DNA from 2 places in the Salmonella sp. A1325 genome. Region 2 is predicted to be linked to the other one. Evidence: predicted binding sites of a transcription regulator. Region 2 holds the regulator's gene; the other holds the start of a gene.
What was found. Region 2 encodes LexA, which represses DNA repair genes until DNA is damaged. Its sites were predicted from a motif close to TNCTGTATGTACATACAGNA; they were not measured.
Positions count from the first base shown of each region.

Region 1 (14,830 bases), on a different contig from region 2:
TGAACCTGACAGACGCACAGAAGCAACAAATTCGCGATATTATGAAAGCGCAGCGCGAGCAAATGAAACGTCCGCTGCTGGAAGAGCGTCGCGCCATGCATGATATTATCGCCAGCGATACCTTCGATAAAGCCAAAGCCGAAGCGCAAATTACGAAAATGGAAGCGCAGCGCAAGGCCAATATGCTGGCGCATATGGAAACCCAGAATAAAATTTATAACGTTCTGACACCGGAGCAGAAAAAGCAATATAACGCTAATTTTGAGAAGCGTCTGACAGAACGCCCGGCGCAACAAGGTAAAATGCCTGCTGCGGCAGAATAACTTTCCGCATAATTTAAGACCGCCGGTCTTGTCGACAACACAATCGTTGAGGTGGACAGGATCGGCGGTTTTCTTTATGACTGGCGACAGTCGGTGTGCAGTTCAATGATCTCATATTGACCTGACATTAACGGTTTACAGAGAATTTTATAGCCATCCTGATCAAAGCCCGCAGGGGTGCGCACCAGGGTGGTGGCCTCATCCAGCGAGGGGACCGCCCCCAGCCATAACCAGTTGTTGATAATGTGGAACTGGGTCATTTGCGGGCGGCTCTCTTTTAACGCGATAGCGCCTTTCCAGGGCCAGCAAACCACACGTAACCGTTCCAGCGAGGCCTGCAGACGAAGAAAATGCGCCTGCGGGGTTTCTTGCCCACAGCACGCGCCAGCGCAGCGCTTCAGAGCGAAACGAAAACAGGCGCGCCCACGGCTTACCGGTTCAAGCCCCAGCAGGCCATAACACAATTTTTGTTCATCGGCGAGGTTCTGTAAGCTTTGCAGCGCCGCCCGACGGTTGGCGAAGAGCCCAAACAGGTTCGGCTCATGGGAAAAATCGACGCTGCGGGCGGAAACGACCTCAATCTTTTGTTCGCTCAACTGTAGAGAGCAAAGCTGGCGATTACGCCGTAACCGCTTGTTAAACAGCGGCTGTTGTTCTTTGATCAGCCGCGCTTCCAGCAGCAACGCGCCCATTTCCCCAGCGGTGCAGATCCAGCTTATCCGCCGCGCCTGTCGCAGCATAGCGGCCTCGTCAGGCGTTCGCAGATGTGAAAGCACCCGGCTGCGAATATTTACGCTTTTACCGATATAAAGCGGCAGCGTATCGCTTTCGCTATGAAATATATAGACGCCCGGTAAGGCTGGCGCTTCGCTGAGGAAAGGACGTAAATGTTCTGGATATTCGTAAATGGCCGCCGCTTCAAACTCAAGGCGGGGGGCTGATTGACGCCGTACCACAGTGATCTCCGTTAACTGGTTATTCATCCAGTATAACAGCGGATGGGTGATTAAAAAAGAGGCTGGGAAGAGAGGCGGCCGGATAGACGAGCGATATCCGGCACAACAGTAGAAGTACGCTTACTTTTTCCAAAAGTCGTCGAATACCGTAATCGGTAAACGGCGCTTATGTTCAGTTTTTACATACCAGCCTTCGATAGTTTTAGCGATGGCGGAGTCCAGCGTTTTGCCTTCCAGATAATCGTCAATATTGTCATACGTTACGCCCAGCGCGGCTTCATCAGGCAGTGAAGGGCGGTCGTCTTCCAAATCGGCGGTGGGGACTTTTTTATACAGATGCTCAGGACAGCCCAGCGCTGCGAGAAGCTGTTTGCCCTGGCGTTTGTTAAGGCGATGAAGCGGGTTAATGTCGGTACCGCCATCGCCATATTTGGTGAAGAACCCGGTTATCGCTTCCGCCGCATGGTCGGTGCCCACCACGACGCCGTGAGTCATACCGGCGATGCTATATTGCGCTTTCATTCGCTCACGCGCTTTTTCATTGCCGCGAACAAAATCGCTCAGCTCAATTCCCGCTTCGCGCAGCGCCTGTTCGCTGGCGAGGACGGCGCCTTTAATATTGACGGTGAGTACTCTGTCCGGCTGAATAAAAGCAATGGCGTCCTGGCAATCCTGTTCATCGGCCTGCACGCCATAAGGCAGACGAACGGCGATAAACTGCAGCGCATTATCACCAGTCTCTTCCCGCAATTCGGCGATAGCCATCTGGCTGAGTTTCCCGGCCAGCGTCGAATCCTGCCCGCCGCTGATGCCTAACACCAGTGATTTCAAAAAGGGATAGGTTTTCAGGTACGCTTTAAGAAAATCCACGCTGCGGCGAATTTCTTCTTCAGGGTTGATATGTGGTTTCGCGCCAAGCGCCTGGATTATCTCTTGCTGCAGAGTCATTTAACCCCCTTCGACATTAAAAAAATGAATCTTTACCCTGTTAAAGCTAACCCTTCGCCGCTGAAACGACAAGGTTTGGCGGGCTAAGCGGTGTTTAAAACAACATATCGCCGCGTTAGAGAATTTTCCGAAAGGCTTTTTGTGGCGAGGCGCGGCTTGAAAAATGTTCTGATGTATTCCAGGCTTACATAACACGCTGATAAACAAGAGGACGGAAAATGAACAAGAACGTAGCAGGAATTTTAAGCGCAGCGGCGGTAATGACTATGCTGGCAGGCTGTACGGCTTATGATCGTACAAAAGACCAATTTGTTGAGCCTGTCGTTAAAGATGTTAAAAAAGGAATGAGCAGGGCGCAGGTTGCGCAGATTGCGGGCAAACCGTCATCTGAAGTGAGCATGATTCATGCGCGCGGTACCTGTCAGACCTACATCCTGGGTCAACGTGATGGTAAAGCGGAAACCTACTTTGTTGCGCTGGATGATACTGGGCACGTGATTAACTCCGGCTACCAGACCTGTGCGGAGTACGACACTGACCCACAGGCGCCGAAGCAGTAACAACTGTACATTGCCTGAACATTCAAGGAAACCGGCCTGCGAGCCGGTTTTTTTGCGCCTGCCATAACCTTATTTATTATCGCGAATTATTTACCCGAAATGTGAGGGGGGTCATAACGCTAGGTCAATGAGAGACAATTTAGTGGGTCAAGGAAATACCATCCGGCGGTCCGATCCCGTATACTCATTTCAGCCACCTAAAAAAGTAAATCCGGTTACGCAAGTCGCCCAGAGTATGGATGCAGGTTGAGGCTTGCGGCGTATCTGGTTGACAGATAATCGCACATGAGGAAGGTTTTTATGGAAAAGAAACACATTTATCTGTTTTGTTCTGCGGGCATGTCAACATCGTTACTGGTATCAAAAATGCGCGCTCAGGCTGAAAAATATGAAGTGCCGGTGATTATTGAAGCATTCCCTGAAACCCTGGCCGGTGAAAAAGGCCCGGCAGCGGACGTCGTGTTATTAGGCCCGCAAATTGCTTATATGCTCCCCGAAATTCAGCGTTTATTACCTGGTAAACCGGTAGAAGTCATTGATTCAATGTTGTACGGCAAGGTAGATGGTTTAGGCGTGCTTAAAGCTGCGGTAGCGGCAATTAAAAAAGCCGCCGCGAATTAATTATTTTTTAATTTTTCCCGTCAAAGAGTTATTTCATACACTAACCGCAATATTTTATTGCGGTATTTAAGGGTATTTTTCTATGAGTAACGTTATTGCTTCACTTGAAAAGGTACTCCTTCCTTTTGCTGTAAAAATAGGAAAGCAGCCACACGTTAATGCAATCAAGAACGGCTTTATTCGTTTAATGCCATTAACCCTTGCGGGGGCGATGTTTGTATTAATTAATAACGTTTTCCTGAGCTTTGGGGAGGGGTCGTTTTTTTATTCCATGGGCATTCGGCTTGATGCCTCAACCATTGAAACACTTAATGGATTGAAAGGCATCGGCGGGAACGTCTATAACGGCACATTGGGCATTATGTCGCTCATGGCGCCATTTTTTATCGGCATGGCGCTGGCGGAAGAGCGCAAGGTTGATGCGCTGGCCGCCGGATTGCTTTCCGTGGCGGCATTTATGACCGTAACGCCGTATAGTGTCGGCGAGGCCTATGCCGTAGGCGCTAACTGGCTGGGTGGTGCAAATATTATCTCCGGTATTATTATTGGCCTGGTGGTCGCGGAGATGTTTACATTTATTGTCCGGCGCAACTGGGTGATTAAGCTACCGGACAGCGTACCGGCTTCGGTGTCTCGTTCATTCTCAGCATTAATTCCCGGCTTTATTATTCTCTCTATTATGGGGATTATTTCCTGGGCGCTGTCTAATTACGGTTCTAACTTCCATCAGATTATTATGGACACTATCTCTACGCCGCTGGCATCGCTGGGTAGCGTGGTAGGGTGGGCATATGTCATTTTTGTACCGCTGCTGTGGTTCTTTGGTATTCATGGTTCGCTGGCGCTGACCGCGCTGGACAGCGGCATCATGACGCCCTGGGCGCTGGAAAACATCTCTATTTACCAGCAGTATGGCTCCGTCGATGCGGCACTGGAAGCCGGTAAAACGTTCCATATCTGGGCGAAACCGATGCTGGATTCTTATATCTTCCTCGGTGGTAGCGGCGCAACGCTGGGTCTGATCATCGCTATCTTCCTGGCATCCCGTCGCGCGGACTATCGCCAGGTGGCAAAACTGGCGCTGCCGTCAGGTATCTTCCAGATTAACGAACCCATCCTGTTTGGCCTGCCGATTATTATGAACCCGGTGATGTTTATCCCCTTCATTCTGGTTCAGCCGATTCTGGCGGCGATTACGCTGGTGGCTTACTATTTGGGTATTATTCCGCCGATTACCAATATTGCGCCGTGGACCATGCCAACCGGGTTGGGGGCGTTCTTTAACACCAACGGCAGTGTCGCCGCGTTGCTGGTTGCGCTATTTAACCTGGCGGTCGCTACCCTGATTTATCTCCCCTTCGTGGTGGTGGCTAACAAAGCGCAGAACGCCATCGAGCAGGAAGAAAGCGAAGAAGATATCGCTAACGCACTGAAATTCTAAACTCCGCGCCGGCATGGGATGCCATGCCGGGCTGAATCAGAGGAAAGACTATGTTTGATCTTGAAAATGTTGTAGATAACCAGACAGCGGCTGAGGAACTCGAAGAAGTCGTTATGGGGCTTATCATCAATTCTGGTCAGGCGCGCAGCCTGGCATATGGCGCGCTCAGAAAAGCGAAAGAAGGCGATTTTGAGGCGGCGAAAGCGATGATGGACCAGTCGCGCATAGCGCTCAATGAAGCGCATCTTGTGCAGACAAAACTCATCGAAGGCGATCAGGGCGAAGGCAAAATGAAAGTCAGTCTGGTCCTGGTTCACGCTCAGGATCATTTGATGACCTCAATGCTGGCTCGTGAACTGATCGCTGAGTTGATTGAGCTCCATGAGAAACTGAAATAACAGGGGGCGGATGATGCAGCTACAGGTTAACGCAACGGAAATCAAAACGGTTTATGAGCAGCAGCTCTTCAATGGCAAAAATTTCCATGTGTTTATCTATAACAAGACGGAAAGCGTCACCGGGCTGCATCAGCACGACTACTATGAATTTACCCTGGTATTAACCGGACGTTATTACCAGGAGATTAACGGGAAGCGTGTGCTGCTGGAACGTGGAGATTTTGTTTTTATCCCGGTGGGGTCGAATCACCAAAGTTTCTATGAGTTTGGCGCAACGCGTATTCTGAACGTAGGAATTAGTAAACGTTTTTTTGAACAGCATTATCTTCCGTTACTGCCGTTTTGTTTTGTGGCATCGCAGGTATACAGGGCGAATAGCACCTTCCTTACCTATATTGAAACGGTGATTGCGTCGTTGAATTTTCGCGGCAATGGGCTCGACGAATTTATCGAAGTGGTGACATTTTATATTATAAACCGCTTACGTCATTACCGCGAAGAGCAGGTTTATGATGATATTCCACAATGGCTGAAAGCAACCGTGGAGATAATGCATGATAAAACGCAGTTTGGCGAACATGCGCTGGAAAATATGGTGCGCCTGTCGGCAAAATCCCAGGAGTATCTGACGCGCGCCACCCGACGTTATTACAGCAAAACGCCGATGCAAATCATTAATGAGATTCGCATTAATTTTGCCAAGAAACAGTTGGAAATGACCAACTATTCGGTTACGGATATTGCTTATGAAGCCGGGTATAGCAGTCCAAGTCTGTTTATTAAAACGTTTAAGAAGATGACCTCATTCACGCCGAATAGTTATCGGAAGCGATTGACGGAAATTAATGAGTAACGGTTTACATTGCTCGATTAGTTACATTTCACGCTTGCCCCAATAGCGCGGGGAACGTCACGCTATTTCTTACGAGCGGGCATAGCGTAATACATATCAGTGTCATACACTGAAGGGAGATATTATGAGCCAGAAATTAAAAGTCGTCACTATTGGTGGCGGGAGCAGCTACACCCCTGAATTACTTGAAGGCTTTATTAAACGCTACCATGAATTACCTGTCACCGAATTATGGCTGGTTGACGTTGAAGGCGGGAAAGAGAAGCTGGGCATTATTTATGATCTCTGCCAGCGAATGATTGATAAAGCAGGCGTTCCGCTAAAATTGTATAAAACGCTGGATCGCCGGGAAGCGCTGAAAGACGCTAATTTTGTTACTACCCAGCTACGCGTTGGTCAACTCAAAGCCCGTGAACTGGACGAGCGTATCCCGCTTAGCCACGGCTATCTGGGGCAAGAAACCAACGGCGCTGGCGGTTTATTTAAAGGGTTGCGTACCATTCCGGTTATTTTTGACATCATTAAAGATGTTGAAGAATTATGTCCGAATGCGTGGGTCATTAACTTTACTAATCCGGCGGGGATGGTGACGGAAGCGGTTTATCGTCATACCAACTTTAAAAAGTTCATTGGCGTATGTAATATTCCTGTCGGCATGAAAATGTTTATTCATGACGTGCTGGCGCTGAATGAGAATGACGATCTTTCCATTGACCTGTTTGGTCTAAACCATATGGTCTTTATTAAAGATGTGCTGGTGAATGGCACCTCACGGTTCGCAGAATTACTGGATGGCGTGGCGTCCGGTCAGTTGAAAGCGTCAACCGTAAAAAATATCTTTGATCTGCCGTTTAGTGAAGGATTGATTCGCTCGCTGAACATGCTGCCGTGCTCTTATTTGTTGTATTACTTCAAGCAAAAAGAGATGCTGGCGATTGAAATGGGCGAATATTACAAAGGCGGCGCGCGCGCTCAGGTCGTACAAAAAGTGGAGAAACAACTCTTCGACTTGTACAAAAATCCTGAGCTAAACGTGAAGCCGAAAGAGCTTGAACAACGCGGCGGCGCTTATTATTCCGATGCCGCTTGTGAAGTCATTAACGCTATTTATAATGACAAGCAGACTGAGCATTACGTTAATATTCCACATCATGGGCATGTCGAGAATATCCCGGCGGACTGGGCGGTGGAAATGACCTGCATTCTGGGACGCAATGGCGCGACGCCGCACCCGCGTATCACCCGTTTTGACGAAAAAGTGCTGGGGCTTATCCACACTATTAAAGGATTTGAGGTCACGGCCAGCAATGCGGCGCTGAGCGGAAACTTTAATGATGTGCTGCTGGCGCTTAACCTGAGTCCGCTGGTGCATTCCGACCGCGACGCAGAAGTCCTGGCGCGTGAGCTCATTCTGGCGCATGAAAAATGGCTGCCTAATTTTGCCGCTTGCATCGAAGCGCTTAAAGGTAAGCACCACTGACAGAGGTAGGCTATGGAACGCGTGTTGATTGTGAATGCCGATGATTTTGGCCTGAGTAAAGGGCAAAATTACGGCATTGTTGAAGCATATCGCAACGGCGTTGTGACCTCCACGACGGCGCTGGTCAATGGCGAGGCTATTGACCATGCGGCGCAGCTTAGCCGCGAGCTGCCTGCGCTTGGGGTGGGAATGCATTTTGTTTTGACGTTAGGCAAACCGGTGTCAGAGATGCCGGGCCTGACGCGAGACGGCCTGTTAGGGAAATGGATCTGGCAAATGGCGGAGGAGGATACGCTTCCGCTGGATGAAATTGCGCATGAACTGGCGTGTCAGTATCAGCGTTTCATCGACGTATTTGGCCGCGAGCCAACGCATCTCGACAGTCACCATCATGTGCATATGTTCCCGCAAATTTTCCCCATCGTCGCCCGCTTTGCGGCGCAGCGCGGGATTGCGTTACGTATTGACCGCCAGACGGTGTTGAACGCCGACGATCTGCCGTCGGATTTGCGCAGCACTCAAGGATTTAGTAGTGAATTTTACGGCGAGGAGATCACCGAAGCGTGCTTTTTACGCATTCTGGATGCCTCGGCGCATCGAGGAGAAGCCTCTCTGGAGGTGATGTGTCATCCGGCGTTTGTGGACAACATTATTCGCCAGAGCGCCTATTGTTACCCCCGCTTAACTGAACTGGAGGTGTTGACGTCTGCGTCACTCAAGGCAGCGATTGCGGAACGTGGATATCGTCCTGGCAGTTTTCTTGATATTTAGCTCCTGAGTTTGCGGCGCAAGAATGCGCCGCATTTTTTGCCGTTTATGCAGGAATCGCGTTAATTTTCCCCGCACGCGACCAGACACGGTGTGCCGCCATCAGCGTCAGCAGAGTGTCCATAAAGTGGTGGTCAACGTTATCTGCCTCAACAAGTCCTTCTTCCCCCTGGCTATCAATGTTTAAAAGCGCCTTAAACCGTCGGGCGTCGCCTGCCAGTGCGATGGGCTTCAGATGTTTGTAGGCTTCCAGAAGGTAGTAGCGGGCATCGCCGCAACTCTCGATATCGGCAATATTGCCGCACGGTACTATTACCGCATCGACCGTTAGCGACGGCGCGCCGGCAAAGGTTGCCGCAATCGTTAATGTTGAACCGTCATCAGCCGTTACTTCACCCATCCGTGAATAGAGCAGTTTTGCGTGGACGCCTTTGGCTTTTAAAGCCTGCAAAATGGTCAGCAGATCGGCGGCGTTAACCTTGTCGTTCAGCAGAATAGCGACCACGCGACCTTTAACATCGCCGTCTGGCACCGCATACAGGCTGAGCGCCGGATCTTTTTTCAGACCGTTGACATCAGGAGGCGGGGCAATTTGCGTTTGCTCATGGGTGAGTGCAAAACCGAGATTATGCGCGACGCCCTGAGCCAGCGTGACATCAATATGCGCTAACTGATCGACCACCCGCTCCCGAATATACGCGCGGGCGACTTTACCCAGTTCAAAGCTGAACGCGTCAATAATATGCTGCTGTTCTATCGGCGTCTGACTGAGCCAGAACAGGCGAGGATGCGCGTAATATTCACCGAAAGAGGGGCTGCGTTCGCGGATTTTATTGCCATCCACGCGTTCCTGGTATGATTCGAAGCCGCCGCGTTTTGGCGCTGGCGGCGTTTCGCGCGGCCAGTTGTCATTAATGGAGTTCGGTTCATAGTTCGCCGGATTGGTGTCGATATCCATCCGGTGCATACCGTCACGCTGGAAGTTATGGTAGGGGCAGGTAGGGCGGTTAATCGGAATTTCGTGGAAGTTTGGCCCGCCCAGGCGGCTGATTTGCGTGTCGGTATAAGAGAACAGACGCCCCTGTAACAGCGGATCGTTGGTAAAATCAATGCCGGGAACAATATGTCCTGGATGAAATGCCGCCTGTTCGTTTTCAGCGAAAAAGTTATCCGGATTACGGTTTAACACCATTTTGCCGACGCGTTGTACTGGCACCAACTCTTCCGGAATCAGTTTGGTCGGATCGAGCAGATCAAAATCGAATTTAAATTCATCCTCTTCGGCAATGAGTTGTAGGCCCAGCTCGTATTCCGGGAAATCGCCCGCTTCGATGGCCTCCCACAGATCCCGGCGGTGAAAATCCGGATCGCGACCGGTCAGTTTTTGTGACTCATCCCACACCAGCGAGGCTTTACCTGCCAACGGTTTCCAGTGGAAACGGACAAAGGTCGCTTTCCCTTGTGCATTGATCAGACGGAAGGTGTGAATGCCGAACCCTTCCATCGTCCGATAACTCCGTGGAATACCGCGATCCGACATTGCCCACATGACGTTGTGCAGCGTCTCAGGCTGTAAGGAAACATAGTCCCAGAAGGTGTCGTGCGCGCTCTGTCCTTGCGGAATAGCCCAATGAGGTTCGGGCTTAACGGCGTGCACAAAATCCGGAAACTTATGCGCATCCTGGATAAAAAAGATCGGCGTGTTATTACCGACGAGATCGAAAATTCCCTCTTCGGTATAAAATTTGGTCGCAAAACCGCGGATATCACGTACGGTATCAGCAGACCCCGCGCCGCCCTGTACTGTCGAAAAGCGAACAAAGACCGGGGTAATTTTCTGTGGATCGCACAGAAACGCGGCTTTCGTGATGTCGCTCAGATCCTTATATGGCTGAAAATAGCCGTGCGCTGCAGATCCGCGGGCGTGAACGATCCTCTCCGGGATACGCTCATGGTCAAAGTGGGTAATTTTCTCGCGCAGGATAAAATCTTCCAACAGCGTAGGGCCGCGGCTGCCGGCGCGAAGAGAATTTTGATCGTCGGCGATGCGCACGCCCTGATTGGTGGTCAGCGCATGATTTTCGCTGCCTTTACGAAAGGTGTCGAGGGCGGTGAGCTTATCATTCGCGGTCTCGGGCGCTTTTAAGCTGCCGGGGGCCGTCGGTTGCGCGCCCGGCGGCGTCGGTTCTGGCGTGGGGCGATGTGAACCGTCTGACGGCGCCAGGGAGTCCAGGCCGGGCTGTGATTCACGGGTATCATGCACGGGGGACTGATGGGGGGATTTCTCATTATGCGACATTGAACTCGTCTCCTGCTTTCATCACTGAAATGGGCGTGGTAGTAGTCAAAATCACTCTAACTATAGAACATTTCAGCAATTATGCCGGGGGAGAGCGGAACGGCAGACAGGGTACAACGGGGAAATCGCACGCGCGGAACAGGACGTCGGGGGCGAAGATCGGCTAAAATAGTGTTTTTCTGATTTTTAGCCTTAGAGCCTATCCCAGTAGGCGTTATTGGCGCAGCCAGTTTGGACACGGACAGCGCGCAAAAACCGGAGCGTACACGTAGTACGTGAGGATTTTGAGCACTGCCCAGGACCAAAATGGCAAGTAAAATAGCCCTAATGGGATAGGCTCTTAGCCTCTTTTAGTGAAGCATTAATGATGAAACCTCTTCGCCAGCAAAATCGCCAGATTATTAGCTATATTCCGCGTGTTGAACCCGCGCCGCCGGAACATGCGATAAAAATGGATACGTTTCGCGACGTCTGGATACTGCGCGGTAAATATGTTGCCTTTGTTCTGACGGGGGAGTCATTTCAACGGTCGCCCGCCTTTAGCGTGCCAGAATCGGCGCAGCGTTGGGCGAATCAGGTTCGCCAGGAAAACGAAATCGCTGACTAAGAAAAAAACAAAACGCCGGTACTGGAGACCGGCGTTTTTAGTGACAGACATTTTGAGTTGCCGATCGTCGTGTCTCAGACGATGTGAACGCCCGATAATGTATTATCGATGCGCCAGTTCAGCGTCTTCTTCGCTATCGAGAATGGTTTTATCGGTCTGCTTCAGCCACTGGCTGGTCAGCGTACCCGCGGTCATTGAGCCGCTCACGTTCAGTGCGGTACGGCCCATATCAATCAACGGTTCGACGGAGATTAACAGCGCGACCAGCGTGACCGGTAAGCCCATGGCAGGCAGCACAATCAGCGCGGCGAAGGTCGCGCCGCCGCCAACGCCGGCAACACCCGCCGAACTTACGGTAACGATACCCACCAGCGTGGCTATCCATACGGGGTCTAAGGGGTTGATGCCGACCGTCGGCGCAACCATTACCGCCAACATCGCAGGATAAAGACCGGCACAACCGTTTTGGCCGATGGTCGCGCCAAAAGAGGCAGCAAAGCTGGCGATGGACTCCGGCACGCCCAGGCGGCGGGTTTGCGCTTCGACATTAAGTGGAATGGAGGCGGCGCTGGAGCGGCTGGTAAAGGCAAATGTCAGCACCGGCCACACCTTGCGGAAATATTTCAGCGGGCTAATCCCGTTCACGCCCAATAGTATGCCGTGAACCACAAACATTATCGCCAGACCAAGATATGACGCTACCACGAAGCTTCCAAGCTTAATGATGTCCTGCAGATTAGAGCCGGCAACCACTTTCGTCATCAGCGCCAGTACGCCGTAAGGCGTAAGTTGCATCACCAGACGCACCAGCTTCATTACCCAGCTTTGCAGGGTATCGATAGCAACAAGCACACGCTCGCCTTTTGGCGCATCATCTTTCAGCAGCTTAAGCGCGGCCACGCCCAGGAAGGCGGCGAAAATCACCACGCTGATAATAGACGTAGGATTTGCGCCAGTCAGATCCGCAAACGGATTTTTCGGTACAAAAGACAGCACCAGTTGCGGCACGCTGAGATCGGCCACTTTGCCGACATAGCTCGTCTCAATGGCATTCAGACGCGCGGTTTCCGCGCCGCCCTGAACCAGACCTTCCGCCGTCAGTCCGAACAGATTGGTGACCAGCACGCCCACCAGCGCTGCGATAAGGGTAGTAAACAGCAGCGTGCCGATAGTCAGAAAACTGATTTTCCCCAATTGAGAGGCGTTATGCAGTCGTGCCACGGCGCTTAAAATAGAGGCGAATACCAGCGGCATCACAATCATTTGTAGCAATTGCACATAGCCGTTGCCGACAATATTGAACCACTGAATGGAGTCTTTTAACACCTGACTGTCAGCGCCATAAATGGTGTGCAGGGCCAGACCAAAGACCACGCCCATCACAAGGCCGACAAGCACTTTTTTAGCCAGACTCCACTGTTTATGACGGGCCTGCGCCAGTACAAACAGCAGAATGACGAACACCGCAATGTTCGCAATTAATGGAAAATTCATCCCCGTTCTCCTGATTTTTTTATTATGAAGCGCTGTGTTTTAGCGATTCTGTTCGCGCAAGATTAGCAGAACTGTGAGCTGGCTCTTATATTCAAATGGAATGGTTTATACCAAAAATGACTTTGGCGTTGATTTACTAATCAATCTGGTGATTTATAAAACGATTGAACTGCATTTGCAGGATAGTGATCATCTGCGAAGACCAGCGTATGACGTTGTTTTCCGGCATGGACTGCGGCATCCACACCGCCCAGGCAAACAACGCCATACATAAAAATCGCTCCAGTTGATTGCCTTTGCGCGGCGCCAGAATAGGCAGGCGGAAACGCCAGCGGCACGGCCACAGTAAGGGAACGCCTGCGGGGGTGAGCATATCCGCGACGATATGGCTTAAATAGCCAAGTACCATGCCTTGCAGCGCATCTGCCGGGATAATCCACGTATCCGGTACCTTGAGATAAAAGGTCGCCAGTAGGGCAAAGACCGCCAGCAGACTATGGGTAAACCCCCGGTGACCGAACGCGCGGGCGATCGGTTTCGATACCCATTTCAGGCGCTGACCAAGAAAAGATTTGGGGTGGTCGATATCCGGCAGCAGACAGGTCAAAATAGCCGAAGGAATAATATGCCACCAGTCGCCGTGCGCAAGGACGGGCGTTAACTCGGCATTCTTGGCGAAAACCGCGCTGGCTATAGAAAAAAGAAGATGTCCTTCCGCCGTCATGATAAAACCCATTGAACTGTCAATTCATACAGTATAGGGTTTTTATACAGTAGGCGGAAGTGGTGACGTTGTAACTCTTTGTCTCTGTCAAAGCCGCTTGCCGTCTGGTTCAGCGGCTAATTGCCCGTTGACTTTGTTTCGGAAACATCTTAACCGAGTAGATGCGCCGCCGTCAGCTCTGTCAGCGAGTTAAGTTTGACATTCGCCAGCGCAAAGCGCGGATCATGCTGGTTTTCTTCTGCTGGCACCACAATGGCGCGCATTCGCGCCGCCTTTGCCGCGATTAGACCATTCACCGAATCCTCCAGCGCCACGCAGGTTAATGGATCAACGCCTAATTTGGCCGCACAATCCAGATAGACCTGCGGGTGCGGTTTGCTGTAGGGCAATTTTTCCGCAGAGGCCAGCGCGTCAAAACTGTCGCGCAGCTCAAACATGGTGAGCACTTTTTCCAGCATATGCAGCGGCGATGCCGAGGCAAGCCCCACTAATAGCCCCTGCGCTTTACACAACGCCACGGCCTCACGCACACCCGGTAAAAGAGGGCGCGTCTCTTCGATAAGCGTAATCGCGCGGGCAATAACACGGTTTGTCACTTCCTGGCGATCGGGGCCGTTCCACGGTTGCTGCGCAAACCAGAGATCGACAACCATATCAATGCGTAGCCCAAGCGTGTCTGGCAGCTCATGGCGTCGAGTAATATCTACGCCTAAACTTGCCATTACGTCCAGTTCAGCGCGATCCCAGAGCGGTTCGGAATCGATCAGTAGTCCATCCATATCGAAAATTGCAGCAAGAATTTGACGTGGGGTTGACATCACAACCTCTCCTGTTGAGATTAAAAAATAACGAATTAAGCGTTCATTATGACCATGTTCTTAGTATATCGCCCTTAAAGATCAGGCGAAAACGGGAATCAACAGGTAGACTTAGGCCAAAACGACGCGTCTTTATCAAGGGGAACTCATGACGTATCAACAAGCTGGACGCATTGCAATCCTAAAAAGAGTTGTTGGGTGGGTTATTTTTATTCCGGCACTGCTTTCCACGCTCATCTCAGTCCTTAAATTTATGTATGCGCACAGTGAAAAGCAGGAGGGGATAAATGCGGTAATGCTGGATTTTACCCACGTAATGATAGACATGATGCGCGTGAATACGCCGTTTCTGAATGTTTTTTGGTACAACTCGCCGACGCCGAATTTTCAGGGAAGCCTGAATATCGGTTTCTGGCTCATTTTTATTCTGATTTTTGTCGGGCTGGCGATGCAGGATTCCGGCGCCAGAATGAGCCGCCAGTCACGTTTTTTGCGTGAAGGCGTGGAAGATCAGTTGATCCTGGAAAAAGCAAAAGGCGC
Region 1 is NZ_JAMLWO010000001.1:570,354-585,183, reverse strand. Features, by position in the region: gene spy (ATP-independent periplasmic protein-refolding chaperone Spy) at 1-323, shown strand, start outside; gene cho (excinuclease Cho) at 398-1,279, opposite strand; gene nadE (ammonia-dependent NAD(+) synthetase) at 1,400-2,227, opposite strand; gene osmE (osmotically-inducible lipoprotein OsmE) at 2,446-2,787, shown strand; gene chbB (PTS N,N'-diacetylchitobiose transporter subunit IIB) at 3,088-3,408, shown strand; gene chbC (PTS N,N'-diacetylchitobiose transporter subunit IIC) at 3,491-4,849, shown strand; gene chbA (PTS N,N'-diacetylchitobiose transporter subunit IIA) at 4,900-5,247, shown strand; gene chbR (transcriptional regulator ChbR) at 5,258-6,100, shown strand; gene NAZ64_RS03005 (6-phospho-beta-glucosidase) at 6,225-7,580, shown strand; gene chbG (chitin disaccharide deacetylase) at 7,593-8,351, shown strand; gene katE (catalase HPII) at 8,395-10,647, opposite strand; gene cedA (cell division activator CedA) at 11,012-11,254, shown strand; gene tcyP (cystine/sulfocysteine:cation symporter) at 11,357-12,748, opposite strand; gene NAZ64_RS02980 (metal-dependent hydrolase) at 12,885-13,484, opposite strand; gene hxpB (hexitol phosphatase HxpB) at 13,622-14,290, opposite strand; gene NAZ64_RS02970 (YniB family protein) at 14,439-14,830, shown strand, end outside.
Region 1: the regulator LexA is predicted to act here: its motif matches at 13,487-13,506, upstream of NAZ64_RS02980 (metal-dependent hydrolase).

Region 2 (14,830 bases):
TGATCATATCGATCAGGAAAGTCAGGCCCGCTTTCGCGCCGGCGTTGTCGACGCCAACGTCTTTCACGTCATACTTGCCGTTTTCAAATTTGAACGCGTAACCGCCGTCAGCGGCGATCAAAGGCCAGGTGAAATACGGCTCTTGCAGGTTGAACATTATCGCCGACTTCCCTTTCGCTTTTAGCTCTTTATCCAGCGCCGGGATCTCTTCCCAGGTTTTCGGCGGGTTCGGGACGAGGTCTTTGTTATAAATCAGGGAGAGGGCTTCAACGGCGATGGGGTAGGCGATCAGCTTGCCGTTATAACGTACCGCATCCCAGGTGAACGGATAGAGTTTGTCCTGAAACGCTTTATCCGGAGTGACCTCCGCCAGCAGACCAGACTGCGCGTAGCCGCCAAAACGGTCGTGCGCCCAGAAGATAATGTCAGGACCGTCGCCGGTGGCTGCCACCTGCGGGAATTTCTCTTCCAGCTTATCCGGGTGCTCAACGGTCACTTTAATGCCGGTGTCTTGCTCAAATTTTTTACCGACCTCGGCCAGACCGTTATAGCCCTTGTCGCCGTTGATCCAGATAACCAGTTTACCTTCTTCAATTTTGGCGAGAGCCGGGGCGGAAATCATCATCGTCGTAAGTGCGGATAATGCGAGGATGCCTACGCCAGTTTTAATCTTCATATCTCCCATCCTTTTTGGTGATGTACACAGAGGTGGTTTAACGGTCTCTAGTTTCTTTATACGACAACCTCTTTCCATCCTCCCCGCCCCTACGCCCCACCCCGGCTTTATGTGATCTGTGTTACATAAATGTGAGTAATGCGTGCTGGCGCACATAAAAACACGCCGATTTTTGCGGGCGGCATCACGAAATTCCTTTTCTGTCCGCGCCCGTGGTCTCAGGCGCTGTGTCCTCATCCTCCCGCCTCCTCCCCCATAAAAAAGCCGGGGGGTGGAGGATTTACCCCAGTCAGGGATCGCGCATAGTCAGGCCATCATGAATGTTGCTGTCAATGACAGGTTGTAACGAAGGGAGAAGGGCATGGCGAGCGTACAGCTACGAAATGTAACGAAAGCCTGGGGTGACGTGGTGGTATCGAAAGATATTAACCTCGATATCCATGACGGGGAGTTCGTGGTGTTTGTCGGACCGTCAGGCTGTGGTAAATCGACCTTGCTGCGTATGATCGCCGGGCTTGAAACCATCACCAGTGGCGACCTGTTTATCGGGGAAACCCGTATGAATGATATTCCGCCTGCCGAGCGCGGCGTGGGCATGGTATTCCAGTCTTATGCGCTCTATCCCCATCTCTCCGTTGCAGAAAACATGTCTTTCGGCCTCAAGCTGGCGGGTGCCAAAAAAGAAGTAATGAATCAACGCGTCAACCAGGTGGCGGAAGTGCTGCAACTGGCGCATCTGCTGGAACGTAAGCCAAAAGCGCTTTCCGGCGGGCAGCGTCAGCGCGTAGCGATTGGCCGCACGCTGGTGGCGGAGCCGCGTGTGTTTTTGCTGGATGAACCGCTCTCTAACCTGGATGCCGCGCTGCGCGTGCAGATGCGCATTGAAATTTCTCGCCTGCATAAACGTCTGGGCCGCACGATGATTTACGTCACCCACGATCAGGTCGAAGCGATGACGCTGGCCGACAAAATCGTGGTGCTGGACGCCGGTCGCGTCGCGCAGGTCGGTAAGCCGCTGGAGCTGTACCACTATCCGGCGGACCGCTTTGTCGCGGGCTTCATCGGCTCGCCGAAGATGAACTTCCTGCCGGTGAAAGTGACCGCCACCGCAATTGAACAAGTCCAGGTCGAACTGCCGAATCGCCAGCAAATCTGGTTGCCGGTCGAAAGTCGCGGCGTGCAGGTCGGCGCCAATATGTCTTTAGGCATTCGGCCGGAACACCTGCTGCCGAGCGATATCGCCGATGTCACCCTGGAAGGTGAAGTCCAGGTTGTCGAGCAGTTAGGGCACGAAACACAAATTCATATCCAGATCCCCGCCATCCGTCAAAACCTGGTTTATCGCCAGAATGACGTGGTGTTGGTAGAAGAGGGCGCCACATTCGCTATCGGCCTGCCGCCAGAGCGCTGTCATCTGTTCCGCGAGGATGGCAGCGCATGTCGTCGTCTGCATCAAGAGCCGGGTGTTTAAGGCCTCCATAAAAAAACGAAACGCAAAACCATTCGCAGTTTTAGAAGGTGGCAGCGTTTAAAGAAAAGCAATGATCTCAGGAGATAGAATGATGATTACTCTGCGCAAACTCCCTCTGGCGGTTGCTGTCGCTGCGGGCGTCATGTCCGCTCAGGCAATGGCTGTCGATTTCCACGGTTACGCCCGTTCCGGTATTGGCTGGACGGGAAGCGGCGGCGAACAACAATGTTTCCAGGTGACCGGTGCACAAAGTAAATACCGTCTCGGTAACGAATGTGAAACCTATGCGGAACTGAAACTGGGCCAGGAAGTGTGGAAAGAGGGCGATAAGAGCTTCTATTTCGACACCAACGTCGCCTATTCGGTTAACCAGCAGAACGACTGGGAATCGACCGATCCCGCCTTCCGCGAAGCGAACGTGCAGGGTAAAAACCTGATTGAATGGCTGCCGGGCTCTACCATCTGGGCCGGTAAGCGCTTCTATCAGCGTCATGACGTACACATGATCGACTTCTACTACTGGGATATTTCAGGTCCTGGCGCGGGTATCGAAAATATCGATCTGGGCTTCGGTAAGCTTTCACTGGCGGCGACCCGCTCTACTGAAGCGGGCGGCTCTTACACCTTCAGCAGCCAGAATATTTATGATGAAGTGAAAGATACCGCTAACGACGTCTTTGACGTACGTCTGGCTGGGCTGCAAACAAACCCGGACGGCGTACTGGAGCTGGGCGTTGATTACGGCCGCGCCAATACGACCGATGGTTATAAGCTGGCTGATGGGGCATCGAAAGACGGCTGGATGTTCACCGCCGAACACACGCAAAGCATGTTGAAAGGCTATAACAAGTTTGTCGTGCAATATGCCACCGATGCCATGACCACGCAGGGTAAAGGCCAGGCGCGCGGTTCCGACGGTTCTTCATCTTTCACTGAAGAATTGCCTGATGGAACCAAAATTAATTATGCCAATAAGGTCATCAACAATAATGGCGATATGTGGCGTATTTTGGATCATGGCGCCATCTCGCTTGGTGATAAATGGGATTTGATGTACGTCGGTATGTACCAGAATATCGATTGGGATAATAACCTGGGTACTGAGTGGTGGACCGTGGGCGTACGTCCAATGTACAAGTGGACGCCAATCATGAGTACCCTGCTGGAAGTCGGCTACGACAACGTGAAATCTCAGCAGACCGGCGATCGTAACAATCAATATAAAATTACCCTGGCGCAACAGTGGCAGGCGGGCGACAGCATCTGGTCGCGTCCGGCTATCCGTATTTTCGCCACCTACGCGAAATGGGATGAGAAATGGGGCTATATCAAAGACGGCGATAACATTTCCCGTTATGCCGCAGCGACTAACTCCGGCATTTCCACCAATAGCCGTGGCGATAGCGATGAGTGGACCTTCGGCGCCCAGATGGAAATCTGGTGGTAATACGATGGTCATCTGACGTAACGAGGGGCACAAGCCCCTCTGAAACATCAGGTCTGATGATGCTTGTAAGCCGAATAAGGCGCCAGCCGCCATTCGGCGATATGTTTGGGTTGGCGTGCTATTGCCTGGCTACCGCTGAACCCGCCTTATTGAGGTGAGAATAATGAAAATGAAGAAAAGTCTCGTCGCCCTCTGTTTAACCGCAGGGCTGTTCGCCAGCGTGCCGGGTATCAGCCTGGCGGAAGTGAACTATGTACCGCAAAATACCAGCGCCGCGCCCGCTATTCCTGCTGCCGCGCTACAGCAATTAACCTGGACGCCTGTAGATCAGTCAAAAACGCAGTCTACCCAACTGGCGACTGGCGGCCAGCGCCTTGACGTCGCCGGCATTACCGGCCCGGTCGCCGCTTATAGCGTTCCGGCGAATATCGGCGAGCTGACATTAACTCTGACCAGCGAGGTCAATAAGCAAGCCAGCGTTTTTGCGCCAAACGTGTTGATTCTTGACCAAAATATGACGCCTTCGGCGTTCTTCCCCAGCAGTTACTTTACTTATCAGCAGCCGGGCGTCATGAGCGCAGACCGGCTGGAAGGCGTGATGCGCCTGACGCCTGCGTTGGGGCAGCAGAAACTCTATGTTCTGGTGTTTACGACCGAAAAAGATCTTCAGCAAACCACTACACTGCTCGATCCGGCAAAAGCCTATGCCAAAGGCGTCGGCAACTCTATCCCGGATATTCCCGATCCAGTTGCTCGCCATACCACTGATGGCGTGGTGAAACTGAAGGTGAAAACCAACAGCAGCTCCAGCGTATTGGTCGGGCCGTTGTTTGGCTCGTCCGGTACCGGGCCGGTAACGGTAGGCAATACCGCCGCGCCGGTCGCTGCGCCAGCGCCAGTCGCGCCGAAGAAAAGCGAACCGATGTTGAACGATACGGAAAGCTACTTTAATAAAGCGATTAAGGATGCCGTAGCGAAAGGCGACGTCGATAAAGCGCTGAAACTGCTTGATGAGGCCGAACGTCTGGGATCGACATCTGCCCGTTCCACCTTTATCAGCAGTGTAAAAGGCAAGGGGTAATTGTTTCCCCACAGTGCTGATTTTGCAGCAACTGGTGCGTCTCCTGGCGCACCTTTTTTTATCATTTCATGCGAATTGTTATTTTTTTGTTGCGCAACAGATCACTTAATTGTGATTGCGCCCCCCGTAATGTCTTTTCTGAGATACAATGACTTTAGGTTATGAATCGGAGAGTAAGGCATGTCACACCCTGCGTTAACGCAACTGCGTGCGCTGCGCTATTTTGATGCGATTCCTGCGCTTGAACCCCATTTGCTGGATTGGCTGTTGCTGGAAGATTCTATGACTAAACGTTTTGAGCAACTGGGAAAGCGGGTAAGCGTGACGCTGATTCGGGAAGCGTTTGTCGGCCAAAGCGAGGTCGAGGAAGCGTCAGGTTTACTGCCATCCGAATCCCGTTACTGGTTACGTGAGATACTGCTTTGCGCTGACGGCGAGCCCTGGCTTGCCGGACGTACCGTGGTACCGGAATCCACGCTGTGCGGACCTGAACAGGTCTTACAACATCTGGGTAAAACCCCGCTTGGACGTTATCTATTTACATCATCGACACTGACCCGCGATTTTATTGAAATTGGACGCGATGCAACGCTATGGGGGCGCCGCTCTCGACTGCGGTTGAGCGGAAAGCCACTGTTGCTTACCGAGCTTTTTTTACCTGCATCGCCGCTGTACTGAGAGGAAGATAAAGATGGAGTGGAGTCTGACGCAGAGTAAGCTGCTGGCGTTTCACCGTTTGATGCGTACAGATAAGCCTATTGGCGCGTTGCTGCTGCTCTGGCCGACGCTTTGGGCGCTATGGGTGGCGACGCCGGGTATGCCTCAGCTGTGGATTTTGGCAGTTTTTGTCGCTGGCGTGTGGTTAATGCGCGCGGCGGGCTGCGTGGTGAATGATTACGCCGATCGTAAATTTGACGGACATGTAAAACGTACGGTCAACCGGCCTTTACCCAGCGGCGCCGTGACAGAGAAAGAAGCGCGCAACCTGTTTGTGGTACTGGTGCTGCTGGCGTTTTTGTTGGTGCTGACGCTGAACGCCATGACGATTCTGCTTTCCGTGGCGGCGCTGGCGTTGGCCTGGGTTTATCCCTTTATGAAACGCTACACCCACCTGCCGCAGGTCGTGCTGGGGGCCGCTTTCGGCTGGTCAATCCCCATGGCGTTCGCCGCGGTGAGCGAATCCCTGCCGTTGAGCTGCTGGCTGATGTTCCTCGCCAATATTCTCTGGGCGGTGGCTTACGATACGCAATATGCGATGGTCGACAGAGATGATGATATCAAGATAGGCATTAAATCGACGGCGATCCTGTTTGGTCGTTATGACACATTGATTATCGGGATTCTGCAGCTTGGCGTCATGGCGTTAATGGCGCTGATCGGCTGGTTGAATGGTCTGGGATGGGGATATTACTGGTCTGTGCTGGTGGCGGGCGCGCTGTTTGTCTACCAGCAAAAACTGATTGCGAACCGTGAACGTGAAGCCTGCTTTAAAGCCTTTATGAACAATAACTACGTTGGCCTGGTGCTATTTTTAGGGCTGGCGATGAGTTACTGGCACTTCTGATGTCATGCCGGGCGGACCCGGCCTACAAAGCCAAAATTTTCAATACGTCATATCAGTTGCCCGATAAGCTTACGCCATCGGGCATTTCAGGCACTGGCTTACTCGCCCTGCGTCGCGCTTTCAATCGTCAGACGGACATCAGAGGTAATCAGATCGGCAAGCATCTGATATATCTTCATCGTTTCTGCCGGTTCGGCATCGCCCGTATCACTGATATAACCCTCATCCCGTAGCGTCAACACGAGTGAACTGAACACCGCTTTGTCGAAAAACTCCGGCGCGTTAATACCGTGCAGGACAGACAGACGTTGCGCCACGGTACGGCTTTCTTTCTCCAGCGTACTGCGGTTGATGGACGGATTGGCGCTCAACAGCCAGAACGTAATGGCATAACGCTGTAGCGTTTCACGCGCGCCTGCCGCCAGCAGCTGCAGCGTACGGGAATGCGCCGGGTTGATATGCAGTTCATCATCCTGCAGGGTGATTAGCCCCTGACGCTGCATTTCACTGGCCAGAGCGTCAATGACCGAGGCTAACTCCTCGCGCTCCCAGCGCAGGAACAGCTCCGCTTTTAACATCGGATAGAGCGCTTCAACATGCTGCTGCAACGCATCACGCGAAATGCGACGATGCTGGGTGATAATCGCCGCCATCAGCGAAGGCATAATCAACATATGCGCGATATTGTTACGATAATAGGTCATCAACACCGCCTGCTCGCGCGGCAGGATGATGATATCGCCAATGGTGTCTTTCTCGACCTCAAACTTATTCATCTGCAGCGCGTGAGCGATGAGCTCGCCAGTGCTGGCGGCAGGAACGGTTGAGTCTGTGGAATAAGGGACATTGCGCATCAGATCGAGATAGCAATCAAGCTGCTCGGTGAGCTGCTCGCGGGTGAGCGAGCGCTGACGCGACGCTAACAGTGCGGTACAACACAGGTTCATCGCGTTTGCCGCGCCAGCGTTGTTAATACGCACCATCAGATCGGCGGCGATACTATTTACCGTCGGCGTCAGCCAGGCTGGGCGTATGGCCTCTATAGGGTCGATAGATTCGCGCCACTCCGGCACATGCTGGTTCAGGTACGTCATGAGCGGCATCGGTTCGCCAAAGTTAACGTAGCCCTGACCCAGATTGCGCAGCTTGCTCAAGCCTTTCAGCATCTGCGGCAGACTCTCTTTCTCTTTTGTCGCGCCGCGCAGCTCTTTCGCATAGGTGCCCACTTCCATGACGTGCTCATAGCCGATGTAAATAGGCACTAACGTAATTGGACGGGTACCGCCGCGCAGCATCGCCTGGATAGTCATCGACAGGGTGCCGGTTTTCGGGTCTAACAAACGTCCGGTACGCGAACGTCCTCCTTCGACAAAATACTCAACCGAGTAGCCGCGGCTGAACAGCTCGCCCAGATATTCGCGAAAGACGGTGGAATAGAGTTTATTCCCCTTAAAGGTACGACGAATAAAGAACGCGCCCAGACGACGGAAAATCGGGCCAGCGGGCCAGAAATTAAGGTTAATACCGGCGGCAATGTGCGGCGGAACCAGTCCCTGATGGTACAGCACATAAGAAAGGAGCAAGTAGTCCATATGGCTGCGGTGACAGGGTACATAGACGATTTCATGGCCGTCGTGCGCCAGTTGGCGTACGCGCTCGGCGTTATGCACGTTAATCCCCTGGTAAAGTCGGTTCCAGGTAAACCCCAAAATCCTGTCGGTCAAACGAATCATCTCGTAAGAGAAGTTCGCCGCGATCTCTTCCATCAGCGCAATGGCGTTTTGCTGCGCTTTTTCATGAGAGATTTTCTTACTGCGCGCTTCGTCTTCTACCGCGCGGGCGATCGCTTTCGAGGCCAGCAGTTTGTTAAACAGATCCTGACGGGCGGGCAGGCGTGGGCCAACCGCCGCCAGGCGCTGGCGAGCAAAGTGCATACGCGCCACGCGAGCCAGCTTCTGTGCGATGATTTTATCGGTGCCGTGTTCATCAGCCATGCGACGCAATGAGACGGACGGCGAGAATCGGACAAAGCTATCGCGGCCTAGCCAGGAGATGGCAAAGAATTTCTGTACGCCGTTCAGCATGCGTAAAGGCGGGTTCTCTTCTCCCTTTTCACGACCCGGCGCGCGGCCAAACATCACGGAAACGGGCACCATCTGCACGTCCAAAGCCGGATTACTCCGATGCAGATCGAGATAATCGTGAAAAAGTTTCACCGACTCTTCTTTTGGCGTGTAATAGGTAAAGACACGCGGTCCGCCGTGAATAAATACATAGCGTGGCAGCAGCGCGCCGTCGATCTCCAGCGGCTCCAGCGGATCCGGGAGATCGTGCGCCAGACATTGCGCCCGCAGCGTCAGTAAGTCCGCTTTTGAGTTGTATGGCAAGACATACATAATGGGGCGAGAAGTATCGAGCCCCAATTCCTGGGCGGGTTCCGCCGGAATAGACTTGCTTTTTACCAGTATGCTTAATGGTAAATTCAGTAATTTGTAGTAAATTCGTGGCCAGCCGGACATAAACGATGTAAAGCCTCTGGTTAATAATGCAAATGCGGTGCAAGGATATCAGAAAGTTTAGCGAATTTCTGTTGTATCCCGTCATACTTCGCGCTGCGTTACGGCAGTCCGAATCGTGCAGGGCAACCGTATAATGTCATTGACGTTAATAATGTAAAAAGGTTCTTTTGATGGCCAATAATACCACTGGATTCACCAGAATTATCAAAGCGGCAGGATATTCCTGGAAAGGATTTCGCGCCGCATGGACTCACGAAGCGGCGTTTCGCCAGGAAAGTATCGCGGTATTGCTGGGCGTCATCATCGCCTGCTGGCTGGATGTGGATGCGATTACCCGTGTGTTATTGATAGGTTCCGTTTTACTTATCATGATTGTTGAAATCCTCAACAGCGCTATTGAAGCGGTCGTGGACCGCATCGGTTCTGAATACCATGAGCTTTCCGGCCGTGCGAAAGATATGGGATCGGCTGCGGTGCTACTGTCTATTTTCGTTGCCCTGATGACCTGGGGCATCCTGTTATGGTCACATTTTCGATAAAGGTTCCAAATTTTATAAATCTCTTGTTTTTTGCGCCGTTTGTGGTTCCAAAATCACCTTTAACTGTATATACTCACAGCATGACTGTATATACACCCAGGGGGCGGAATGAAAGCGTTAACGGCCAGGCAACAAGAGGTGTTTGATCTCATCCGGGATCACATCAGCCAGACAGGTATGCCACCGACGCGTGCGGAAATCGCGCAGCGTTTGGGGTTCCGTTCCCCAAACGCGGCGGAAGAACATCTTAAAGCGCTGGCGCGCAAAGGGGTGCTTGAAATCGTTTCCGGCGCATCGCGAGGTATCCGTCTGTTACAGGAAGAAGAGGACGGATTACCGCTTGTCGGGCGTGTCGCGGCGGGTGAACCGCTTCTGGCGCAGCAGCATATTGAAGGCCATTACCAGGTCGATCCTTCGCTGTTCAAACCCAGCGCCGATTTCCTGCTGCGCGTGAGCGGTATGTCGATGAAAGACATCGGTATTATGGATGGGGATTTGCTGGCGGTACATAAAACGCAGGACGTCCGTAATGGCCAGGTGGTTGTCGCTCGCATTGATGATGAAGTGACAGTAAAACGCCTGAAAAAGCAGGGCAATAAAGTGGAGCTGCTGCCGGAAAACAGCGAGTTTACACCGATAGTGGTGGATCTGCGCGAACAAAGCTTTACGATTGAAGGGCTGGCGGTAGGCGTCATTCGCAACGGGGAATGGTTGTAATCTCTTTTTAATCTCCTTGTAAGCCGTCATCCGGCAATCGTGCAGCCTGATGGCGCTGCGCTTATCAGGCCTACGGGAATGCAGTTCCTGAGATGATTAATTTGTAGGCCGGATAAGGCGTTACGTCGCCATCCGGCAATGCGCTCGTTTCGTTTAACTCCTTGTCAGGCTTTTCTCCATGCCGCTTTTTACCTCCTCTGATAAAGCTCTCTGGCGTCTCGCGCTGCCGATGATTTTTTCTAACATCACCGTCCCCTTACTGGGGCTGGTCGATACGGCGGTGATTGGTCATCTGGACAGCCCGGTTTTCCTGGGCGGCGTGGCGGTGGGCGCGACTGCCACCAGCTTTCTTTTCATGCTGCTGCTATTTCTACGTATGAGCACCACCGGACTAACGGCGCAGGCATTTGGCGCCAAAAATCCGCAGGCGTTAGCCCGGGCGCTCATTCAACCGTTATTGCTGGCGCTGGGCACTGGCGTGATGATTGTGCTATTTCGCACGCCGCTTATCGAGCTGGCTTTACATATTGTCGGCGGGAACGACGCTGTCCTGGTGCAGGCGAGACGCTTCCTTGAAATTCGTTGGCTAAGCGCTCCCGCGTCACTGGCGAATCTGGTGCTGCTCGGGTGGCTGTTAGGCGTTCAGTATGCGCGGGCGCCGGTTATCTTGTTGGTCGTGGGCAATATCCTCAACATCGCGCTCGACCTGTGGCTGGTGATGGGACTTCATATGAACGTGCAGGGCGCCGCCCTGGCGACGGTCATCGCAGAATATGCCACGTTACTGATCGGCCTCATGATGGTACGTAAAGTTCTCCATCTCCGCGGTGTGTCGCTGGATATGCTAAAACAGGCCTGGCGCGGCAACGTGCGCCGCCTTTTAGCGCTCAATCGCGATATCATGCTGCGCTCATTGCTCCTTCAGCTTTGTTTTGGCGCAATCACGGTGTCAGGCGCGCGGCTGGGCAGCGATATTATCGCGGTAAATGCAGTCCTGATGACCTTACTCACCTTTACGGCCTATGCGCTGGACGGTTTTGCTTATGCGGTGGAGGCGCACTCCGGTCAGGCTTACGGCGCGCGTGACGGTAGCAAGCTACTGGACGTCTGGCGAGCGGCGTGTCGTCAGTCGGGAATTGTGGCCTTGTTGTTTTCCACAGTCTATGCCCTGGCAGGCGAACATTTTGTCGCGTTACTGACCTCATTGCCGCAAATACAGCTACTGGCGGATCGGTATCTTATCTGGCAGGTGGTATTACCGCTGGTGGGCGTATGGTGCTATCTGCTCGACGGTATGTTTATTGGCGCGACGCGCGCCGCCGAAATGCGCAATAGCATGGCAGTCGCCGCGGGAGGATTTGCGCTGACGCTCTTCGCCCTGCCGGTATTAGGAAATCATGGTTTATGGCTGGCATTAACCGTGTTCCTGGCGCTTCGCGGTCTGTCGTTGAGCCTTATCTGGCGTCGTCACTGGCGCGAGGGTACATGGTTTGCCAGATCGTGACGGTTAAAAATTCTGAATATAAAACCGAAGGCCGAATTCCTGCCTACAATTATTATCACGTCCAGCAGAAATTGCAGAGCATTTGGGCGAATAACACCTGCTATTCCTAACCGAATGATGAGGACAAGATGATGAATAAAGACGAAGCCGGCGGTAACTGGAAACAGTTTAAAGGTAAAATGAAAGAACAATGGGGCAAACTGACCGATGACGATATGACCGTTATCGAAGGTAAACGCGACCAACTGGTAGGTAAAATCCAGGAGCGTTACGGTTACCAGAAAGATCAGGCGGAAAAAGAGGTTGTTGACTGGGAAACCCGTAACAACTATCGCTGGTAATACGTTTTCCCCTACCAGGAGTACATGGATGTGCTTCCCACTGTTTGCTTATGAATGCGGGCGTGCCCCTCTCTACTGCCGCCCGTTTTTCCGTTCAGGCTAACGCGGTTTTTTCTTCACCAGCACCGAGTGATCGTGACCACAGTCGCCCGGATGGCGACACGCTTCTACTTCTACGCACGCAGGGCACAGACCGTGCGCCTCAATAACGTTATGTCGTAGCGCAAATCCCATTTTAGCCGCCAGCGTATGCATGATGTCTTCCACGCCCTCGGCACACTCTTCCTTCACCACGCCACAACGATCGCAGATAAACATGGCCGAGCTGTGCGTCGGCTGGTCGAACAGGTGGCAAACCACATAACTATTGGTGGATTCCACTTTATGGACAAAACCCTGTTCGAGCAAAAAATCCAGCGCGCGGTAAATGGTGGGCGGTTTGGCCTGTGGTTCCGTTTCGCGCAGCAAATCGAGCAAATCGTATGCGCTGATGGCACCCTGTTGCAGACTCATCAGGCGCAGCACTTCGAGGCGCTGAGGCGTCAGGCGCACGTTGCGCTGCGCGCAGAGTTTTTCAGCTTGCGCCAGTAACTCTTGCGTTGTGGTCTTTTCCATGTAGCACCTCGAATGGCATGAAAGTCTAATCCGTTACTTTACCACGAGCTGCTTAAAACTCTGAAATTACCCCGCGACAATATATCGCCTGCTAAGCTTTTCCGCGCCAGTATTCTCATCTATACATAATGAGGGTCGATATTATTACAACAGGATTTAACATCACTATTTCACAGCAATAGTTCGCCTCTGTCCGGCAAGGCGTGGCGGAGGGATTACTTCACCTGATAATAAGATGGGCTAACTGTGAACAAAAACGTCAAACTTTCACTGATTGCTATCGCGGTCTCGCTTTTTATGGCAAAGCAGGTGAGCGCCGCCAATACCTGGACGGAAGCGCGTAATGACGCAATGGGCGGGACGGGCGTCGCGTCCGCGAATTATGGCAGCGGAGTACTGTTAAATCCGGCGTTACTGGCAAAAGCCAAACCGGAAGACAATATCACTGTTGTCCTTCCTGCGGTCGGCGTCCAGATTACGGATAAAGACAATCTCCAGGATGAAATTGACGATATCAGCGATAAAGTGGATTACTACGATGAGGTCGTCGATAACCTTACGCTGGGGCAAATTCTGCTCAATCCGCGAGGCGTGCTGAATCAATTTCAGGGCGCCGCGCGCGACCTGGCCGATGAGCTGGAATATCTCAACGGAAAAACCGCCCGCGCCAATGCCGGCGCCGGGTTGGCGGTAAGTATTCCAGGGCAAACGCTTTCCGTGGCGTTTATCGCCAAAGGTTATGCGCATGGGCGCGTGAGTTCGTCCATTGATCAGAACGATATTCAGTATCTGCGCGATATCCAGCATGATGAACGTGTCGCGCTTCGTGAAGCAGGACGCGCTGCTTTGCTGGGGTCTGACGAAATTACAAAGCATTTAAACTCTACCGCGTCGGGGCGGGTAGCGATTGTGTCTGACTACGGTATTGCGCTGGCGAAGCAGTTTGTGGTGGGCGAGGTGCCTGTTTCCATTGGCGTTACACCAAAACTGCAAAAAACCTGGCTCTATAACTACACCACCTCAATTTATAACTACGACAGTAGCGACTGGAATAGCAGCCGTTATCGCAATGACAATACGGGTTTTAACATTGATGCGGGGCTTGCTGCCGATATCGGTGAAAACTGGACGCTGGGGCTGAGCGGGCAAAATCTGGTATCTCGCGATATCGATACGAAAGATATTTACATCACTAATGGTATGACGGGAGAAACCACCAACTACAAAGATACATACCAAATCCGCCCCCTGGTTACCGCGGGCGTCGCATGGCATAACGATTTGCTGACCGTAAGCGCCGATGGCGATCTGACGGAAACGAAAGGCTTTAAGAGCGAAGACAATTCACAGTACGTGGGTGTCGGCGCTGAAGTTCGACCGTTGTCATGGCTGGCGGTGCGCGCAGGGTATCGTGCGGATGTGAAAAATAACGATAGCAATGTGGTTACCGGCGGTCTTGGCTTTGCGCCCTTTAACCGTGTGCATCTCGACTTAATGGGACTGTACGGCGAAGATGAAACCTGGGGGGCAGGCGCGCAGCTTACAATGACATTCTGAGGTGCTTTCACCGGAGGCGCTACGCCTCCGGTTTAGCGTTATGCTATAGTAACGCCCCTTTTTTAACCGGATGCTTATTTATTCGCCATGCAGCCTGAAACCCAGTCCTCCGCTTTTCCTGCTTATCGCTTCTCCATCGCGCCTATGCTCGACTGGACGGACAGACATTGCCGCTATTTCCTGCGTTTGCTGTCTCGCCAGACGCTGCTCTACACCGAAATGGTGACCACGGGCGCGATTATTCACGGTAAGGGTGACTATCTGGCTTATAGCGAAGAAGAGCATCCGGTCGCTCTACAGCTTGGTGGAAGCGATCCAGCTCAGCTTGCGCATTGTGCAAAGCTGGCGGAAGCGCGTGGCTACGATGAAATTAACCTCAACGTGGGGTGCCCTTCCGATCGCGTGCAAAATGGTATGTTTGGCGCCTGTTTGATGGGCAATGCGCAACTGGTCGCCGATTGTGTTAAAGCCATGCGTGATGTCGTCTCGATTCCGGTGACGGTAAAAACCCGCATTGGTATTGACGATCAGGACAGTTATGCGTTTCTGTGTGATTTCATTAATACGGTTTCCGGTCAGGGCGAATGCGAGATGTTTATTATCCATGCGCGCAAAGCCTGGCTTTCTGGCTTAAGCCCGAAAGAAAATCGTGAGATCCCGCCGCTGGATTACCCGCGCGTCTATCAGCTAAAGCGGGATTTTCCGCACCTGACCATGTCCATTAACGGCGGCATCAAATCGCTGGAAGAGGCGAAGGAGCACCTGCGCCATATGGATGGCGTCATGGTTGGCCGCGAAG
Region 2 is NZ_JAMLWO010000010.1:145,315-160,144, reverse strand. Features, by position in the region: gene malE (maltose/maltodextrin ABC transporter substrate-binding protein MalE) at 1-676, opposite strand, end outside; gene malK (maltose/maltodextrin ABC transporter ATP-binding protein MalK) at 1,038-2,147, shown strand; gene NAZ64_RS18215 (maltoporin) at 2,236-3,594, shown strand; gene malM (maltose operon protein MalM) at 3,758-4,675, shown strand; gene ubiC (chorismate lyase) at 4,856-5,353, shown strand; gene ubiA (4-hydroxybenzoate octaprenyltransferase) at 5,367-6,239, shown strand; gene plsB (glycerol-3-phosphate 1-O-acyltransferase PlsB) at 6,338-8,758, opposite strand; gene NAZ64_RS18190 (diacylglycerol kinase) at 8,929-9,297, shown strand; gene lexA (transcriptional repressor LexA) at 9,406-10,014, shown strand; gene dinF (MATE family efflux transporter DinF) at 10,193-11,518, shown strand; gene NAZ64_RS18175 (hypothetical protein) at 11,515-11,628, shown strand; gene NAZ64_RS18170 (CsbD family protein) at 11,650-11,859, shown strand; gene zur (zinc uptake transcriptional repressor Zur) at 11,959-12,474, opposite strand; gene NAZ64_RS18160 (conjugal transfer protein TraF) at 12,721-14,031, shown strand; gene dusA (tRNA dihydrouridine(20/20a) synthase DusA) at 14,119-14,830, shown strand, end outside.